One region of the Lysinibacillus sp. FSL K6-1151 genome, then DNA from elsewhere that is predicted to be linked to it. Evidence: riboswitches for the same ligand, from Rfam matches in the RefSeq annotation. Region 1 holds a riboswitch; each other region holds the start of a gene.
What was found. A riboswitch is a leader RNA that binds a small molecule or an ion and turns the genes downstream of it on or off. The one in region 1 is predicted to bind cobalamin.
Positions count from the first base shown of each region.

Region 2: linked by a shared signal. The riboswitch ahead of MHI04_RS13560 ((2Fe-2S) ferredoxin domain-containing protein) and the one ahead of cobT (nicotinate-nucleotide--dimethylbenzimidazole phosphoribosyltransferase) in region 1 are both predicted to bind cobalamin.
Region 3: linked by a shared signal. The riboswitch ahead of mmgD (citrate synthase) and the one ahead of cobT (nicotinate-nucleotide--dimethylbenzimidazole phosphoribosyltransferase) in region 1 are both predicted to bind cobalamin.
Region 4: linked by a shared signal. The riboswitch ahead of MHI04_RS10460 (ABC transporter substrate-binding protein) and the one ahead of cobT (nicotinate-nucleotide--dimethylbenzimidazole phosphoribosyltransferase) in region 1 are both predicted to bind cobalamin.

Region 1 is NZ_CP152040.1:1,218,196-1,221,358, reverse strand. Features, by position in the region: gene MHI04_RS05710 (trimeric intracellular cation channel family protein) at 312-917, shown strand; gene cobT (nicotinate-nucleotide--dimethylbenzimidazole phosphoribosyltransferase) at 992-2,047, opposite strand; cobalamin riboswitch at 2,141-2,317, opposite strand; gene MHI04_RS05700 (DMT family transporter) at 2,390-3,163, opposite strand, start outside.
Region 2 is NZ_CP152040.1:2,810,844-2,814,006, forward strand. Features, by position in the region: gene cobJ (precorrin-3B C(17)-methyltransferase) at 1-1,449, opposite strand, end outside; gene MHI04_RS13560 ((2Fe-2S) ferredoxin domain-containing protein) at 1,454-1,825, opposite strand; cobalamin riboswitch at 1,972-2,154, opposite strand; cobalamin riboswitch at 2,412-2,597, shown strand; gene MHI04_RS13565 (energy-coupling factor ABC transporter permease) at 2,740-3,163, shown strand, end outside.
Region 3 is NZ_CP152040.1:2,374,251-2,377,413, forward strand. Features, by position in the region: gene MHI04_RS11525 (hypothetical protein) at 1-189, shown strand, start outside; gene MHI04_RS11530 (hypothetical protein) at 199-480, shown strand; gene MHI04_RS11535 (NUDIX hydrolase) at 536-1,021, opposite strand; cobalamin riboswitch at 1,270-1,465, shown strand; gene mmgD (citrate synthase) at 1,658-2,779, shown strand; gene prpD (2-methylcitrate dehydratase) at 2,878-3,163, shown strand, end outside.
Region 4 is NZ_CP152040.1:2,163,600-2,166,762, reverse strand. Features, by position in the region: gene MHI04_RS10465 (precorrin-3B methylase) at 1-461, opposite strand, end outside; gene MHI04_RS10460 (ABC transporter substrate-binding protein) at 512-1,504, opposite strand; cobalamin riboswitch at 1,667-1,854, opposite strand; gene MHI04_RS10455 (translation factor GTPase family protein) at 2,037-3,163, shown strand, end outside.

The DNA of each region.
Region 1 (3,163 bases):
TCAGTAAGATCTATCGACTCTCTAAATTGACTTCACTCATTCTAGAATTCCCTAAATAACTACTGGTATATCAACGCTTTTGACGAATGTTTTTCTTTATTTCAATAACATCTTATCAATTTGTATGAACCCCTGCAAAACTTGCCTATTGTTTCTAAGCGAATTTTACGCTAAGCTAATGTGCGGACTTACTTCAAGAAGCGTATGTAATGACTGATTTTGGCTATTAAATTCATAGATTCTGTTACGTCAAAAAAAGTCTTTTAACTTTTAAAAAAGAAGTTCATTTATTGATAGAAGGGGTGAAAGGGATGGCTTGGGAGGTTTTTAGTATTATTGGAACAATTGCCTTTGCTATTTCTGGGGCAATCATTGCCATGGAAGAAGAATACGATTTATTCGGTGTATATATACTCGGTATTGTCACTGCTTTTGGTGGAGGAGCTATTCGAAATTTACTCATCGGACTGCCTGTCACAACCTTATGGGGACAGGATATGATGTTTCAAATTGCACTAGCTGCGATTACGATATTTTTTATCTTCCCGCATCATCTGATTCAGCATTGGCATCGTTGGGGCAACTTCACAGATGCCATTGGCTTATCCGCATTCGCTATTCAAGGTGCACTCTATGCAGTGAAGCTAGATATGCCAATTAGCGCAGTCGTTGTAGCTGCTGTTTTAACAGGTTCAGGTGGTGGTATTGTGCGAGATTTATTAGCTAGACGGAAGCCGCTAGTTCTCCGTGATGAAGTCTATGGTGTTTGGGCTGCTCTCGCAGGGCTTGTTATCGGATTTGAAGTTTTGACTGGAGACATTTTCCTTTATGTATTATTTGCAGTGATTACAGCATTACGCATTCTTTCCTATATGATGAAGTGGCGTTTGCCTTTGCGTAAGTTGAATCGGGCATAGATACTGTAATTGATAAAAAAATGAATAAGCGCAAAGAGTTCATTAACTATTTGCGCTTATTTGTTATTCAGTAACTATTTAGCCAAAAGATTCATGGCTTCTTCTAATGTCACCATATTTTTCATCATAGAACAAGCGGCATCTAAAAGAGGAAAGGCTAGAGCAGCACCAGAGCCTTCGCCTAATCGCATGTTCATATGCAGCATTGGCTCTACACCAAGTAATGATGCGGCAATTTTAGCCCCTGGTTCCTCTGAAGCATGGGAAGGTATGATAAAGTCTTTTACTTTCGGTTCAATTTGATAAGCAATAAGCGCAGCAATAGTCGAAATAAAACCATCAATAATAACAGGTTTTCGGTGACTTGCGGCAGCCAGCATGATACCAGCCATAGCCCCTATCTCTAGCCCTCCAACTTTAGCTAGAACATCAATGATATCGTTAGGATTGGGGTTGTTGAGAGTAATTGCTTTTTCAATTACTGCTGCTTTATGAGCAATCCCTCCTTGACCAACTCCTGCGCCAAACCCTGTTATTTCAATAGGGTCATAGCCAGTCAAAGCAGCTAATATGGCAGTGCTCGGCGTTGTATTACCAATGCCCATTTCACCTGTTCCAAGTAGGTTGGCTCCTTTTGTGATTTCATCTGTTGCCACATGAATCCCCACTTCAATGGATTGAATAGCCTCTTCTCTTGACATAGCAGGGCCCTGTGCCATGTTATCTGTGCCATGTTTAATTTTATGAATGATAACACCTGCATCAAGCGGAATATCTTCTTTTACCCCAACATCTACTGTTACTACCTTTGCATTGGTAATGCCCGCAATCGCACAAACGCCTGTACCTCCCTTAGGAAAATTTAATGTTTGAAAGACCGTAACATCTTGTGGATTCGTTGTTATGCCTTCCTCACAAACGCCATGATCTGCTGCACAGACAATCATCACTTTTTTATCGACCATTGGATATAATTGTCCTGTTATGCCTGAAAGCTGTACGGCAAGTGATTCTAGTTTCCCCAAGCTACCTGGGGGCTTACAAAGCGCATCAATTCGCTTTCTAGCTTGGTCCATACTATTCATATCAGCCTCTTGGATATTTTGAATCGTGTCTTGTAATAATTGCATTATTGTTTCTCCTCTCGTTCTACATGAAGACAAAATAAAAAGTCTGTAGTTTATTGTCATGACAAATAAACTACAGACTTTTCCATCATCTATATACTTCCGAAGCAAGTAGGCAGGTCTCCTGGCTCAAGCTCAACATATCATCGTGCCTTCCCAGCGATTCGCTAGTGGCATTTACGATGACACTCCCTTATACAGTGGCGGGTCCGCTAAAGTTTTTCACTTTATTCCCTATTCTCCCTATTGGGCACCTAATGCTTTTATTAAACTATTTATAATCTACGACAGCGTATTTTTTCTGTCAATATTAGAATACTCGCCTTGTACCATTTCTTCGGTTACCTATTCTTTTTCTATTTCGCTTAGCAATGTTGAGCCTAATAATAGGACCGCTCCTATTATTTGTAGAAGCGTCATTTTTTCACCTATAATCATCGTGGAAATTACTAATGATGTCAGTGGATCAATATAGCTAAGAATGGCTATACTTTGTCCTTTTAACTGTGACATGCCTAAAAAGAACAATAAAAATCCAACCCCTGCATGGACAATGCCTAATGTAATTAAGAATAGGACTGACTCAAAACTGATTTTCATGACCTGAAATCCTGTAGTTCCAAGTAGATAGAAGCTAAGGAAAAATGCTGCTAAAGAAAGTTGAATCATTGTATTTTCTGGTTCCTTTAAGCCGCATATAAATTTATTTGTCAATGTTAGCGCTGTGTAAAAGCATGCCGCGATAAGACCGTAGACAATGCCTATAAAATGCTCACTGTCCCCAGTGCCTTGACTTTGGACAATCAAATATAGTCCGATAAGAGCCACACAGACATACATTATTTTTCTGCCAACTAGCTTCTCTTTTAAAATAATTGGAGATAAGCAGATAACGAGTACTGGTGCAAAATAATAACTCAATGCAGCATTGGCAATCGTTGTTGCTTTATAAGCCTGAAATAAAAAAATCCAGTTCCCACACAAGGCGATACTAGAAAGTATTAATTTCCACTTATTTTTTATAATCTCTAATTTCGAAAAATTCCCCTTTTTATAAATAAAAATCACTACTAAAAAACAAGCACCTATTAAACTCATCCAAAAAGCAATTTCACTTGA
Region 2 (3,163 bases), 1.6 Mb from region 1:
TGGCTTCGCCCCAATAAAGACATCAAATTTACTTTTGCGATAGACAATACCAATATCATCAAATACAGCCCTGTAACAGGCCATACCACAGCCGTTAAAACCGATATTTAATGTTTTCGGCAAAGACATTCCACCTAATTTTTGTTGTATTTCTTCTGCATAGGGAATCGAATCGGCCTTTTCACCATAGCAAAAATCACAAGCCTTCAAGGATAGCACATCACCAATCGGCGCTAATAAAAAGCCTACTTCCTGTAATTTCTCCGTAATACGTTCAGGGGCAGTCGTTGGGATTTTCAAATGGATTTGATGGTCTGGTGTATATTCCATCGTCCCCTCTTCCCCAACGACCTCTGCTAACGTCATCATTTGCTGAGGTGTGAAAAACTTATTCACCACTCCTGGGCTTACAGCTAATTCAAAAATGGATTCTATTTTTTGCTGTACAAGTTTCGGCGTTACTTTGACTGCACTTGTTCCTTTCACCATTGCGAGTGCCGCTGTAGCCATTTCAAGTGCTGTTTTTTTTGACTTTGGCGTAGCGGCTACACTGGGTTTATTAAAACGCCCTGCATTAGGATCTGCTGTAAAGTCTTGTCGTGCAGTCCCTGTCTCTTGGTTCATTGCCCAAGGTTCATTTTCTTCACGTAAACGTTGATGTGGACGTAAGGGTTGTTTTTCTTCACCCAATGTATATTTACGTTGATAGCCACGTGGTGTAATCATTTTATTGTCATAGAAAAATGTCGACGAATTACCAATAATGACTGTCGTCAGCATTCCAATGTCATGCTCCAGCATTTCGGCTAATGTTGTCATCGTCACTTCTTGACGATCGCGGTAAGCACTTTTCACAAGTCCTACTGGTGTGTCAGGCGAACGATATTCTAAGAGAATGCGCTGTGCTTCGACAATTTGTCTTGTTCGGCGACCGCTTTTTGGGTTGTATAAAGCGATTACAAAATCCGCCATAGCGGCTGCCTCGACGCGCTTGGCAATTAAATTCCATGGTGTTAGATGGTCACTTAAACTAATCGTACAGGCATCATGCATAATCGGGGCACCAAGTAAGCTAGCACATGAATTGATGGCAGAAATACCAGGGACAATTTCTACCTCAATCCCCGTTGCTTCTGTCCAGCCTAGCTCAATCAATACCTCATACACTAATCCCGCCATACCATAGACACCCGCATCACCACTTGAAATGACTGAGACAATGCTTCCAGCCTCTGCTTGGCGAACCGCTTCCTGCGCACGGGACACCTCTTCGGTCATTCCAGTACTGACAATCGACTTCGCACTGACTAAATCTTGAATCAACTCCACGTAGGTTTTGTAGCCTATGATCATATCACTTTGTTGTAATGCCTCTACCGCCCGTGTCGTAATATGCTTAAAGTCTCCAGGTCCAAAGCCCACTACGAAAATTTTTCCTTTTTGCGCCATGTTGTTACCCCTCTTTCACCTTTTCGATCCCTTTAATGGCTGTCGTTTGTGCTGTACGCTGTAATGTACCTTCACGAAGTGTAAAGACATGTTCTTTGTATAAGGATTCATGATGTAAATCTTGTACAAGTGTTCTAGCATGCTCTGTTGATGGTACACGATACCAATTCCCTTGCGGATAGGCGATGACCACACAAGCATCCTTGCATCGTCCATTACAGCGCGTTCTTGTTGTATGTATCTCTTGATCAAGTGCTTGCTGTTGTATTTCTTCTCGAATAGCTAGGGTAATTTCCTCCCCACCTTTGTTCATGCAGCTACTACCATTACAAATAAAGAGATGTGTTTTCATCCCCTCTAAATTCCATGTTGTCATCTTCTGTCTCCCCTCATTTGCTTTCTGGAAAAAGAAAAACCTTTACTCTAATTACGAAGAGTAAAGGTTTTGTAGAAGCCAAATAAAAACGAATAAAATAAAATGCAGGTACTCGCTCTTGCTTCAACTTCTCCCTCCGAAAAGTTTGCATGCACAATCAAATAAGCAGGTTTCCTGACTTAAGCTTCATTTTACTATCGCACCTTCCCAAGTTTGCACCAGTGGCTTTGCGATTTCATCAGCTATTACAGTAGCGGGGGCTGTATTGGATTTTCACCAATTTCCCTATTATCTCGAGTTATTCGAGCACTTATCGACGTTTTATATGAAATTTATTATCTTCTTTATAGAATAGAAAACTGTCTCTATCATATCTCATTATTTTAAAATTTCAATATTTCTATAAAAATTTATGACAATTTTATCAATTTTGTGTGTAGACCAGGTATAAAAATTATAATATCTCCTTATTTATGACAATTCAGTAGTTATCAGAATCTTCTCTATTGACCTTCAATTGAAAATATTTTTAAAAAAAGTATAGCATATTTATGGAAAATCATGTTACACTTTGTCGTGAAATCTCACAACTTAATGTTTTTTCGGTGTAAAATACTTATCATTTTGCTTAAAAGGGAAGCCGGTTTGAGTCCGGCGCGGTCCCGCCACTGTATTAGGGAGCTTTATAGAACATGTCACTGTCCAACGGATGGGAAGACCTATAAAGTGTTGAACTAGAGCCAGGAGACCTGCCGAAAAATATGTGATCGTTTCAGCCTACGAGGATAGGTGTGCGGCTTAGCAGATGAGAATGTTATTTGCTTTTTTAGCTATGCACTTTTCCAACAACGGAGAAGTGCTTTTTTATTTACGCACGCTACATTCTAAAAATCTATTAGTAAGGAGGAAAGCTTTTGAAATTTTCATGGTGGAAACTTAGTTATTTTTTATTGGCCTTTTTACTCGTGCCAAAACGTGCCTTTGCTATGCATATCATGGAAGGTTTTTTACCAATCGAATGGGCTATTTTTTGGTGGGTCATCTCTATCCCATTTATTATTCTAGGATTGCGCTCCATTCGCAAAACAATTGAAGAAAACCCTGAAACCAAAATGCTTTTAGGTCTTTCAGGAGCCTTTGCTTTTGTGCTGTCGGCGTTAAAAATCCCTTCGGTTACAGGTAGTTGCTCCCACCCAACTGGTGTTGGACTTGGAACGGTTTTATTCGGACCTCTAGCTATGAGTGTCATCGGAACGATTGTTTTATTATTCCAATCTTTATTATTAGCACATGGTGGGATTACCACTTTAGGAGCGAACGCCTTCTCTATGGCGATTG
Region 3 (3,163 bases), 1.2 Mb from region 1:
CCTATAAAACTTGTCAAGGCTGTGTTAATGGCTGGACACAGTATCGCTGCGAGTATTCCGCAATCGGAAAAATACGTGAAAGATATCGATATCAATCTTCTTCTTGAAGCCATCGAAAATGAATTAGATGGACAAATTGTGGACATAAAATCGGCAAACGGAGATACCGTTTCAGTTTTCATTGAGTAGAGGCGACTTATGATGCATGTAAAAGTGAAAGCAAAAGACGTTCGCTTTACCGTTCCTGTTCCATATGCTGTGCTAACCATTGTTCTTTCCACTTTGACTTCAAAATGGATTCAGCAAAGTGTCAACAAATGGACAAAGGCATACTTCGACAGAAAAAAAATCGACTTTTCCTTTCCATTCATTGACAAAGAAATGCTCAAGCCTATTATCAAGGAACTACAAAATTACAAAGGGCTCGTGCTAGTAGATGTCAAGGCACAAGACGGTACAGAGGTTAAGATTAGACTGTAATAACCTAATAGTTAAGATGGGAGCATGTTTTCATAAAAAGCATGCTCTTTGTTATTTAAAGAGAATTCTTTGCAAAAGAACTATCTAAATTCCACAATTTGTCCTCTAGATTGTCTAAGAGTGTTTTTGTTCTTTTCTCAAGATGATCTGGTAGCTCATTTTTACTGAAATAGGTAAGATTCAAACTCTCACCATCCCTCATCTCTAATACACCACTGACATTTTTCGCACTATAAAGATGAATAACTGTATAGATTTCATCCCCATTTGGATATTGAAAATAATAATTTGGCCCTGAAAAAACACCAATCAAGTCCAATTCATTCGCTACCAGTCCTGTTTCTTCATGAAGTTCACGGGTAGCAGCTTCTTCTAGCGTTTCATTCAGTTCCATTGAGCCACCAGGTAATCCCCAATCCAACGTATCTGAACGATGTTGAAAGAGAATTTTCTTGTCATCGTTGACTACAAGAATTGTCGCCCCGATACTGATAATCGGTCTACTACCGATGTGTTTCCTTAATTCTGAAATATAGCCCATATGTGCTCCTCCTCTATATTATAAAAAAACTATTCGCCTTTCTTATTATAAAGACCTCTATTTTACTTATAACCCTTGAAAATGGATTTATTGGTATAGATGAACAATCTTTTTTTGTACAAAATAATGCTCAAAAATGCAGAATAGTCAATCAAAAATGAAAAATAGCTTTTTATAATCAGTCTTTTCTGAATTTTACCTATATTGATTGTTTTGAAAACTCTATGTTAAGGTAAATAGACAAATTGAATATGCTAAATTTTGGTGGTTCAAATGGGGTTCATTCCATTTGATTAAAAGGGAAGTTGGTGAGAGTCCAACACTGTCCCGCAACTGTATTTAGGAGCTCGATAACAAGGCCACTGTTTTGTTTGTCAAAATGGGAAGGTGTTATTGAAGTGTTGATTATAAGTCAGGAGACCTGCCACAAAATAAGCATCAATTGACCTACGAGGATAGGGAGGTGTTAGCTACTGCATGATTTTTGTGAATTCCTGTAAATTCACTGTTATTTGGTCTGTCATGCTTTTGTAGATTAACAACTTCTAAAAAGGGGTAGAAGTTGTTTTTTTGTTGTTCTTTCGTGTTGGAATGGTAACGCTTACAAGAATAATTAAACAAAGGGGCTGTCATTGAATGGAGTTAACTTATTCACCAGGTCTTGATGGGGTCATTGCTGCTGAAACAAAATTATCTTTTTTAGACACTGTAGGAAGTCAAATTGTTATTCGAGGCTACGACTTGATTGAATTATCACAAAGATATTCGTATTTAGACATTGTCTACCTACTACTGCATGGCGAAATTCCTACTGCCGAGCAACAGGCTGACTTACAGGACAAATTAAAAGCACATTATCAGGTTCCACAAGAGATCTTCCAAATCTTCAAGCTCTTGCCTAATGAAACACATGCGATGGATGGACTGAGAACTGGAATTTCTGTTTTAGCAGGCTTTGATCAGCACATCAATGATCGTTCTACTGAAATGAACTTGACGCGAGCTTATAGACTTTTAGGCGGTATGCCTAACATCGTAGCCAATAGCTATCGTGTCTTAAACGGACAAGATGTTGTGGAGCCAGATAGTCAGCTTTCCTATAGCGCCAATTTTTATTACATGATTACTGGTAGAAAACCAACGGCGTTAGAAGAGGAAATTTTTGATCAGTCTCTCGTTTTATATAGTGAGCATGAGATGCCAAATTCGACGTTTACAGCTCGTGTTATTGCCTCTACACAATCTGATTTGTACGGTGCTTTAACTGGAGCTGTCGCATCATTGAAAGGAAATTTACATGGAGGGGCCAACGAGGCAGTCATGTACATGCTTCTAGAAGCCAAAACAGTAGCAGGCTTTGAAGCCTTGCTGAAAAATAAACTGCAAAATAAAGAAAAAATTATGGGCTTTGGTCACCGTGTTTATATGAAAAAGATGGACCCAAGAGCACAAATTATGAAAGAGGCTTTGCATAAATTATGTTTGGCACAAGGGGATGATCGCTTATATCACATGTGTGAAGCTGGTGAGAAGGTGATGGCACAAGAAAAGAGCTTGTACCCAAATTTAGATTATTATGCAGCACCAGTATACTACATGCTTGGCTTGCCAATTGAAATCTATACACCTATCTTTTTTGGCTCACGAACGATTGGCTTATGTGCTCACGTCATTGAGCAGCATGACAATAACCGATTATTTAGACCTCGTGTCCATTATATTGGCGAGCGTCATAACCTTGAAGAATTGTCGGTATAATCAAGTTTTAACAACTCGCCATAGAGCTGATGGGCATTCTGACCAATGCCTATCAGCATACTAGTATATCAAATTCATGCCTTGAAAGGAAGATATAGATGATTAAAACAAATGACATATCTAAGACAGATCAATTACTTACAGATATTGCGGATTACGTAGTCAATACAACTATTACAAGTGAAGAAGCATACGAAACGGCACGCTATGTATTATTAGATACATTAGGGTGTGGCATTTTGGCCTTACAATATCCTGAATGCACGAAACTTCTTGGCCCAGTAGTACCAGGCACAGTCGTTCCCAATGGTACACGAGTTCCAGGCACTTCCTATGTTCTTGATCCTGTAAAAGGTGCCTTTAATATCGGTTGTATGATTCGTT
Region 4 (3,163 bases), 950 kb from region 1:
CTCTCCTGCTGATAAACGAGTCCAATATCATCATAGACTGCATTGTAGCAGGCTGACGCACAGCCATTGATGTTAACACGTACTCTTGCAGGTACCTCGATCCCCTCTAAAGCATGATAAAGCTGTTCGGTTATCGGAGCAGCCTCCATCTTTTCACCATCACAAAAATCACAGGCCTTCATCGCGATGATGGGTCCTGATGGTGCAACATAAAGACCCACTTCTCGTAAGGCTTGCATAGCCTCTGTCACGGCACTCGTTGGAATGGACACTAAAATACTATAGGAGGCCGAATACTTAATCGCCCCCTTTTCGCCAGCAACCTCTGCTATTTTTTGAAATTGTGCAGGCGTATAATGCTTATTAATAATACCTGGGCTGACAGCTAAGCGTGTAAATTCGCCATGACGATTAAGTGTTTCAAATGTTTGATCTGGTACGTTTTTCTGAAATGCATTCATTGATATCGCTCCTTATGAAAAAGGAGCTAGCACAATGCTAGCTCGGAATTTTAAAAGTTATCAGGATAGAAGCCCTTCGCTAAAATTTCAATAGCCTCTGCCGCACGAACGCCTTCAGACGCAGCTGACAGTGGCAGGATGACAAAGCGATCATTTTTAACAGCTTCCATCTCCTTTAATGCTGGATCATTTTTTAAGAATTGAATCTTTTGTTCGGCCGTTGTTTCACCATAATCGATCACGACAACTACCTCGGGATTACGGTCTACCGCATCTTCCTTCGACACGGTTGTCCAGCCTGATTCCACATCACCAAAAATATTTTGACCACCAGCGATTGATACTAGTTCATTCATAAAGTTTTGACCAGCTGTAAAGACATCCTTTTCACCGCTATCAAATACGAGAACACGTAATTTCTCACTATCTTTTGGTAATTTAGCTTGAATTGCCTCCACATCTTGCGTCATTTGCTCAATTAAGGCTTCTCCACGATCCTCAATACGGAAAATTTTTGCGATATTACGAATATCAGTGAAAATATCCTCTAGTGTTGGCTTTGTCATATTGGAAGCCGTATGTAAATACGTATGAATGCCTAACTCCTCAAGCTCTTCCGGTGTTCCAACACCCTTTTCACCAAAGCCACTCTTCCAGCCTGCATATAAGAAATCAGCCTCGGCATCAATTACTTGCTCCTTCGTTGGGTATTGATCAGAAAGCACAGGCACTTTATCGTATGCTTCTTGTAGGGGCTCGTAGATTTTATCATCTAAGTAAGCTGTGCCTACCATGGAATCCTCTAAGCCTAGCGCTAGCATAATCTCTGTCACATGCTGATTTAAACTAATCGCTTTTGTAGGTGCTTCCTTATATGTTTGAGTTGTTTCATTATTGTCAATGGTTACTTCCGTTGCTGCCTCAGATGGCTCAACCTTCTCATCTTGCGCTGCTGATTCAGATTTGTCCTTTGCATTACAAGCCCCTAAAACAGCGACCAAGGCAATGACCATCACCAGCCATAAACTTTTCCATTTCTTCATGTCCTTTTCTCCTTTGTTGTTCATCTATAGAAAGAAATCAAAGACTTCTTTGCTACCAGGATTCGTGGGAAGGGCATAAAAAAACCCTCTTGTCGCCAAGAGAGTAGCATAGTGAAAAAACGGTACATTACCTTTATCACTATCCCCATCCTCGTGGTTCTTAGTCAAAAAACACATACTGGCAGGTATCCTGGCTTAGGTTCATCATCTATACGCCTTCCCATAGTTAAACTACAGTGGCATGCTGTACAGACTCCCCATTTACAGTTGCGGGACAGCATCGGAATTGCACCGATTTCCCTTTTAAGCAAATGACAAATGCCATTTGCACCAATACGTTCTATAATGGTTAATACTATTGATAGACTAGCAGAAGAAAATTTGTAGCTCAATCAGTAGTATGTTGCTAAATATATAATCATCATTATATTAGCACTATTTCGACAAAAATACGAACTATTTTACAAGAAATATATAGGCTAGTATTCTGTTACAATGAAAAGATAGCTATAGATAGAAACGAGGATATGTTATGTACAAAACAATTGGTGTACTTGCGCATGTGGATGCAGGTAAAACAACCTTCTCTGAGCAAGTACTTTTTCATACACAAAGCATTCAAGCTCGTGGTCGAGTGGATCATCAGGATACCTTTCTCGATCATCATGAGCTAGAGCGCAAGCGTGGTATTACCATTTTTGCCGAGCAAGGTCGCATGAACATAGGCGACGATACATACACGTTGATTGATACACCAGGGCATGTCGACTTCTCCCCTGAGATGGAGCGCGCCATTCGTGTGATGGATTATGCCATTGTTATCATTAGTGCGGTCGAGGGCGTACAGGGTCATACGGAAACCGTGTGGCAGCTTTTACGCAAATACCATGTCCCAACATTCTTCTTTATCAATAAAATTGATCGCGAAGGAGCCAATGTGGAGGCCGTTATGACACAGCTCCGCAAGGATTGTTCCCAGCAGGTGCTGTTCGTCGATGAACCGCTTCGTACTGATTATGTTTCAAGCGGCATCATGGAATGGTTGGCTGAGCGTAATGAAGAGCTGCTCAATGCCTTTTTGAATGAGTCATTGGAGCATGAGCAATGTCTTACTCAGCTACAGACCATGATTCAAAAGGAATGTGCCTTCCCCTGCTTTACAGGGTCTGCCCTAAAGGATGAGGGCATCAAGGAATTGCTTGCCCAGCTCCCTCTATTAACAGACACCCATTTTGAAGTGAATGCACCGTTTGAGGGGGAGGTTTTTAAAATTCGTCATGACGGCCACCAGCGTTTAACATTTATGAAGGCTGTCAAGGGCGTTTTACATGTTCGGGATGAATTTTCGTTTGAAGAAGTGACAGAAAAAGTGACTGAAATTCGCCTCTATAATGGCAGTCGCTTTGATACCGTCCAACAGGTTGAAGCGGGAGAGATTTTTGCTGTTAAAGGACTTAGTCAGGCCAATATTGGAGACCGCATCGGCACTACTATGCTGTCACAGCCCTATGAGCTTGTCCCAACGCTACAGGCAAAGGTTCAATATGAGGGCCATCAGCATATCAAGGAAGTGTTACAAATTTTCCGTTTACTAGAAGCAGAAGAGCCTTCCTTACGTGTGGTTTGGCAGGAAAAGTTCCAGGAAATCCATGTGCACAT